2 regions of the Embleya sp. L77 genome follow, and region 2 is predicted to be linked to the other one. Evidence: riboswitches for the same ligand, from Rfam matches in the RefSeq annotation. Region 2 holds a riboswitch; the other holds the start of a gene.
What was found. A riboswitch is a leader RNA that binds a small molecule or an ion and turns the genes downstream of it on or off. The one in region 2 is predicted to bind cyclic di-AMP.
Positions count from the first base shown of each region.

Region 1: another riboswitch for cyclic di-AMP. It lies ahead of ACZOOI_RS10385 (C40 family peptidase); the one in region 2 lies ahead of ACZOOI_RS36085 (transglycosylase family protein).

Region 1 is NZ_CM145709.1:2,529,760-2,533,076, forward strand. Features, by position in the region: gene ACZOOI_RS10380 (hypothetical protein) at 1-235, shown strand, start outside; gene ACZOOI_RS10385 (C40 family peptidase) at 401-1,483, opposite strand; cyclic di-AMP (ydaO/yuaA leader) riboswitch at 1,493-1,628, opposite strand; gene ACZOOI_RS10390 (PIG-L deacetylase family protein) at 2,081-2,800, opposite strand; gene pcrA (DNA helicase PcrA) at 2,922-3,317, shown strand, end outside.
Region 2 is NZ_CM145710.1:1,412,196-1,415,512, reverse strand. Features, by position in the region: gene ACZOOI_RS36090 (glycerophosphodiester phosphodiesterase family protein) at 1-331, shown strand, start outside; gene ACZOOI_RS36085 (transglycosylase family protein) at 534-1,814, opposite strand; cyclic di-AMP (ydaO/yuaA leader) riboswitch at 1,847-2,042, opposite strand; partial or broken gene ACZOOI_RS36080 (fumarylacetoacetate hydrolase family protein) at 2,850-2,972, shown strand; gene ACZOOI_RS36075 (hypothetical protein) at 3,016-3,210, shown strand.

The DNA of each region.
Region 1 (3,317 bases), on a different replicon from region 2:
GACGCACGGCGCGCTGACCATGCTGGTCACCGGCCTGGCCCTGGTCGGCGTGGTCCAGGCGGGTCTGGACAAGGACGTGGACAACGCCAAGATCGGCACCAAGCTGGTCATTCTGCTGGCCATCCTGCTGCTGGTCTGGGGCAACCGCGCCGCGGACCGGGTGTCCTCCAAAGTGCTCGGCGCGATCGGCCTGCTGACCGTGGCGAACATCGCCATCGCGGTCATGTGGACCTGAGACCCCGCCGACTCCGCCCACCGTCGGCACGAGCCGACCCGCCGAGGCGAGCGACCGCAGGTGGGTGGTCCGAGCGACCGCCGCACCCGACACACACGACGGCGCCCTCCACGCGGAACGAATCCGCGGGAGGGCGCCGTTGAGGTTTTCGGGCGGCCGGTGGATTTACCCGGGTCGAATCGCCGCGTAGAACGGCATCGAGTCGAGCGGCGCCTCGGTCACGGTCTTGCCGGGACGCGGGGCGTGGATGATCTTGCCGCCGCCGATGTAGAGGCCCACGTGCCGGTTGTCCGAGTAGAAGAACACCAGGTCGCCCGGCTGGAGCGAGCCCTTGGCGATCCGTGGACCGTCGTTGACCTGGGTCCAGGTGGTGCGGGTCAACCTGACGCCTGCGGCCTTCCACGACGCCTGGGTCAGCCCCGAGCAGTCGTAGGAGCTGGGCCCCTCGGCGCCCGACACGTACGCCTTGCCGATCTGGGCCCGCGCGAACGCGATCGCGGCCGCGGCCCGGCCGGACGCGGGGACGTTGGTCGCCGGCGGCGTGTCCTCCTTGTCCCGCGAGCTGCGGTCGTTGCCGCGCGTGGTGTCGCCCTCGTGCTCGTCCGAGTCGAGGACTTCCTTCTTCTGCTGCTCGGTGAGCGTGTTCAGCAGCCGCTGAGCCTCGGCGAGCTTGGCCTGGATCTCGGTCTTGTTCTTGTTCAGCTCGGTCCGCAGCTTCTCCAGCTCGGCCAGCTGCGAGGAGGCCTCGGTGCGGTCCTGCTGGAGAACCCGGGCCTGCGCCGCGATCTGCTTCAGCTTGGCGGCCTGCTGACCGTCGAGCTGGGACATCATCTGCGACTTCTGCAGGTAACCCTCGGGGTCGCCGCTGAGCGCCAGTGACAACGACGGCGGCAGGCCGCCGCTGCGGTACTGGTTCGCCGCCAGGACACCGATCTGGTCACGCAGAGCGTTCAGCGCGACCTGTTCCTCGGTGACGCGAGCCTGCGTCTGGTTCGCGGTGACCTGCTTCTTTTCCAGCTGATCTTCGACGCCGTTGGCGACGTCGGTGACCTTGACCACGTCACTGTGCAGCTGGTTGACCTGCTGCTTGACCTGCTCGAAGGATGCGGCGGGGTCCGCGCTCGCGGTGCCGGCAAAGGTCATCACGCCGGTCATCGTCGCGGCGGCCGTCACTACGGTCGCTGCGGTACGCGCGGCGGTGCGCGGCTTGGGCTTGCGGTGCTGCCCGGGTCGACGTTGGGACGCCACTGGTGGCGAGTCTCCTTCCTCGGCCGCCTACCGGGTTAGCTGACGGGTTCGGGCGGAAGAAGGCGCCCTACGGTGCCGGAGCACCGATTCACCCCAGGGACTGCAAGGGTCCCCGGTTCCGGCTTCGCATCGTCAACGATGGTTACCCACCGTCACCTGAACGCGTCCCCGAATTCGGCGGAGGTGATCGTGTCGACCGGGTGGCCGACGTCGAGCCGATCGCCTGTCGCAGAACACTAGTCACAGGCGTGTCAGGACCATCATCATCAGCCGCCGCATTGCCAAAACTTTACCGAAACCACCGTTTCCTTCTCCGCGTATCACGGGAAAAGCGCGCGGATTCCCGAAAGTCGATCTTGGGGAGATTTGCCAGCAATTATTCGTATGTGACCTGTCCGAGTAGTCCCGGACAAGGACACGGACAACGCCAGGATCGACGTCAACCGGTCATTCTGCTGTCGGTCCGAGGCGGGCCGCCGCGGCACGGGTGTCCCGAGGATGCTCGGCGCACTCGGCCTGTCGACCGCGCCGAACCTCGCCGTCGCGCTCATCTGGACCCGAGACCCCGCCAAGCCCGGGGAACCCAGCCGACCCGCCCTAACGGGTGTCGATCACCCGGAACACCTCGGCCATCCGTCCCGCGCCCAAGCCGAACCGCTCGGCATTGCGGGTGAGCATCGTCGTGACCTCCGCACGCAGCCCGGACAGATGGCTCGTCTGACTCGCGTGCGACAGCAGGGCCGCCATCTTGCGCTCGAACACCGCACTCACCTCGACCGCGTGGTCCGGCGCCGGTGTCGGCGACAACCACGTCTCCGGCACGGTCCACTCCTTCAGCCCCTCCACGTCCAGCAGCTCGGGGTGCGCGAACGGGTTCCGGGCGTCCGGATAGATCGCCCGCATCGCCGCCTCGCCCGCCTCCAGATGATCCGGGTGACTGGGCGCGAGCCGGGCCCAGTCCCGCTCCGGACTCGGGATCACCATGCGCTGCGGACGCACCTGCCGGATCACCCGGGTGATGTCGCGCCGCAGCTCGAAGGTCGCGGCCAGCCGCCCGTCCGGGTAACCGAGCCAGTACAGCTGCCGCACTCCCACGTGCGCCGCCGCCGCGCTCTGCTCGGCCCGCCGGATCCCGCCGATCTCGGATCGCGGCACCGCCGGGTCAAAGCCGCCCGCGTCCCCGTCGGTGACCAGGCAATAGCTCACCTCGATGCCGGCCTCGGTCCAGGTCGCCACCGTCCCCGCCGCCCCGTAGTCGATGTCGTCCGGATGCGCGGCCAGCACCAGGACCCGCTCCACGTCGCGATCGTCCAGCACGATGTACTCCCTTGGTCCGATCGATCCGACGGCGGGACAACCCGTCGCCGGCGCCATGATCTCCGCTCCGTACAAAGGGCCGAGCACGACTCGCTTGTTACCCACCTAGACTCGGGGAACGATGAGCAGCCTCTTCGACGACATCCCCCTGCCCGGTTTCGAGACCGCGGCCAAGAAGTCCCCCACGGGCCCCGCGGACGACATCCCGCTGCCGCCCGAGCCGGACGACAACCACGTGTACGGCCTGCCGGAGGACTATCCGGACGACCTGTACGAGGGGCAGTACGCGCCGCCCCCCGAACCGCGCGACGCCTACTACCGCAACGGCGCCCCGCGCCCGGTCGTGGATCCGGCGCGGCTGCTCGACGGGATGAACCCGCAACAACGCGCCGCGGTCGTGCACGAAGGGTCCCCGCTGCTCATCGTGGCCGGCGCGGGCTCCGGCAAGACCCGCGTGCTGACCCATCGGATCGCCCACCTGCTCGCGGCCCGCGGTGCGCATCCCGGCGAGATCCTG
Region 2 (3,317 bases):
GGGCGGCCTGGACATCGACGACTTCGGCGGCGACCCGCTGCGCGCGATCGCCTCGTTCGGCGCCACGACGTTCTCGCCTGTGCACGGCTTCCCGCAGAACGGCAAGGTCACCGACCCGGACTACCGCCCGTACGTGACCCGGGAGATGGTCGCCCAGGCGCACGCGAGGGGCATCAAGGTCGTGCCGTGGACCATCGACGACCCGGCGACCATGGCCAAGCTGATGGACGACGGCGTGGACGGTCTGATCACCGACTACCCCGATCGGGCACGGGAGTTGCTGGCCGCACGCGGACTGCCGCTGCCCAAGCGGTATCCGGCACGCGGCTGATCGACCCGGCCCGCGGGGCTTCGGCGCGCGCGGGGGTCTCGGAGTGCGCGGGGCTTCGGAGTCCGCGGGGATCGGGGCCTCCGCAGGGGTGCGGACGCGCACGTGGGCCGGGCCCGTCGACGCGTGGTCGACGGGCCCGGCCCTTGTACGGCTACCGCAGCGTGGCTGTTGCCGTGCGGCTACTGCCTGAGTGACGCTCGGATCAGAGGTTGACGCCGTGCGCGCGCAGGTAGCTGACGGGGTTGATGCCGCTGCCGTAGTTCGGGGTGGTGCGGATCTCGAAGTGCAGGTGCGGGCCGGTCACGTTGCCGGTCGCACCGGAGAGGCCGATCTGCTGACCGGTGCTCACCGTGGCACCGGCGCGCACGCCGATGCTGGACAGGTGCGCGTACTGCGAGTACTTGCCGTCCGCGTGCTTGATCACGATCTCGTTGCCGTAGGCGCCGCCGTTGCCGGCCTTGACCACGGTGCCCGAGGTGATCGCCTTCACCGGGGTGCCGGTGGAGGCCACGAAGTCCTGGCCGGTGTGGCTGCCGCTGGACCACATCTTGCCGCCGACGCCGAACGCGGTGCCCAGCGAGCCGCTCACCGGAGCGACGTAGCCGGACGCGTTGACCGCGGTGCTGCCGGCCTTGGCGGAGGACGCCTTGGCGGCGACGGGGGCCTTCTCCTTGACCGTGGTCTTCGGCGCGACCTTCACCGACGCCGAGGGCTTGGTCTCGGCCACGGTCTCGGTCTTGGGCGCGGCCTTCGGCGCGACCTCGACCTTGGCGGTGGTGGTGGTGGCGGTGGCGGTTGACGCCTTGGCCTTGCCGGACAGCGAGAGCTTCTGGCCGACGTGGATGAGGTTCGGGTTGCCACCGATCACGGACCGGTTGTCGGCGTACAGCTTGTGCCAACCACCGGCGATGTCCTTGTCGGCGGCGATCTTGGACAGGGTGTCACCCTTGACCACGGAGTACGAGGTGGTGGTCGACGCGGGCTTCGCGGCGGCCGGGACGACCTCGATCTTCGGGGCGGCGGCGGTCGCCGGCTTGGACTCGGCCGGCTTCTCGGCGGCCTTGGGGGCGACCTTGATCGAGGTCTTGGCCGAGCCGGAGGACTTGGTGGTCGGCGAGACGGCAGCCTTGGCGCCGCCCTTGGTCAGACCCGCCGGGCCGGAGGTGTTCGGCCAGGCGCCGGGGCCCTGCACGGCCAGGACCTTCTCGGCGATGGCGATCTGCTGGTCCTTGGTGGCCAGGTCGGCGCGCGGGGCGTACTGCTGACCGCCGAACTCGTTCCAGGTGCTCTGGGTGAACTGCAGGCCACCGTAGAAACCGTTGCCGGTGTTGATGTGCCAGTTGCCCGAGCTCTCGCCCATGGCGACCTTGTCCCAGGTGGAGACCGAGGCGGCGTTGGCGGTTGCGATACCGGTGATCAGCGGGGCGGCGACGATGGCGCCGGCCATGCCGAGAGTCAGCGCGAGGCGCGTCTTCTTGGGCATACGGGCAGGGGTGATGAACGACTGCACGAAGATTTTTCCTTCTCCCACGCCTACGAAGTGAGCTGTCGGATTCGGGCTGGAGAGTCTCGCCCGGCCGTGTTCGACCCTCGGATGAGAGGGACGGGCACGGCTTCACCCCAAGCCGTCCGCGTGGGCGCCTGTGTCACAGACGCCCGGGACGGCATTCCACTTGGTTCCCCCGCTCCTGCCTTTCGGGTTTCGTACCGTGGCCTCGCTCCGGCGGCAGGATTCGGCGAACCGGGAGACCATTTCGCCGAGCACCGGACCGGTGTGGCGAAGCACCAAACTACGCACACCCCCGGCGCGGAACCAAACATCACGATTCGCCGAAACCGAAGAATCGGGTGTTAAGGGTGGAATAACGGGACTTAAAGTCCCGAACTCCGTACGCATTGTGCCCAAAATGCTCACTCACCGTTGATTGAGAAATCACGGCGGGTGAGAATCCGGAAAACTCGGTTCACGGTGCGTGCGAGTTCCTGACGAACGGTATGCGCGTTGTGACGTGCGTCATGCGCCCGCAAAATATTGTCCGGATTACCCCTATATGCCGGTGATACTTCGGGCCGGGCCGGGTGCCTCCCGTGCCTGCCGCATCGGGCCGGCGGCTGGAGCCCGGACCGGGTACGGCGCACGCGGCCTCCCCTGTGGAGTTGCGTGCGCCACATCGGGCCCGGCCTCCTGACCTCAGCCCGCCCTCGGGTCGCCGGCCGCGGGGGTCGGCGGCGCGTGGAATGCGGTGAGGAACTCGGCGAGGTGCATCGCGCGCACCCGCGACCCGCGCCGACGCAGGCCGGTGCGCAGTTGGCGCAGGCAGCCGGGGTTGACCGCGAGACCGCACGGCCGGCGTGGGCCAGGTCGGGGAACTAGGCGATGCCGGTGCCCGTGTCGGCGGGCGCGGGCAGCAGGGCCATGGTGATCTCGGTGATCACCGCGAGGGTGGGCCGGTGCGGTCGGTTAGGCCCTGTCCGGCACGATGACAACGAGAGAGTGGAATGAGGCCGGCGGTAGTCGCTGCGGCACGGGGACAAGGACGAGGCGATGGACGCGATCGCCGAGTACACGGTCGCCAACGACGTCTCCGACCGCGACCTGCAATTCGGCGACGGCCAGTGGGCGCGCGGCAAGAGCAAGGACACGGCTCGGCCCGGCCGACGCGAGCGCCGGTTTCGATGCGACCGTGCCGGTGCGTACCGAGAAGCGGGTGCTCGGCTCGTTGGCCTACACCGGCGACGAGTTCGCCGAGGCCGCCGAACTCGTCGGCGGCTGGGGACTGGGCTGGACCGCGAGTTACCCGCTGGAGTCGGGCGCGGAGATCTTCACCGGCCTGATGCGCGGCGGCAGCCACCCGGTGAAGGCGATCCTGCGCCCCTGACGTCGTGGGCGGCGCCGCGCCTCGGCGACCCGTCCGCGAACCCCCCGGCCCAGCAGCCCGACCCGAAGTCCGTCTCGGGAAACAATGGCGGATACAGGGTGTTTCGG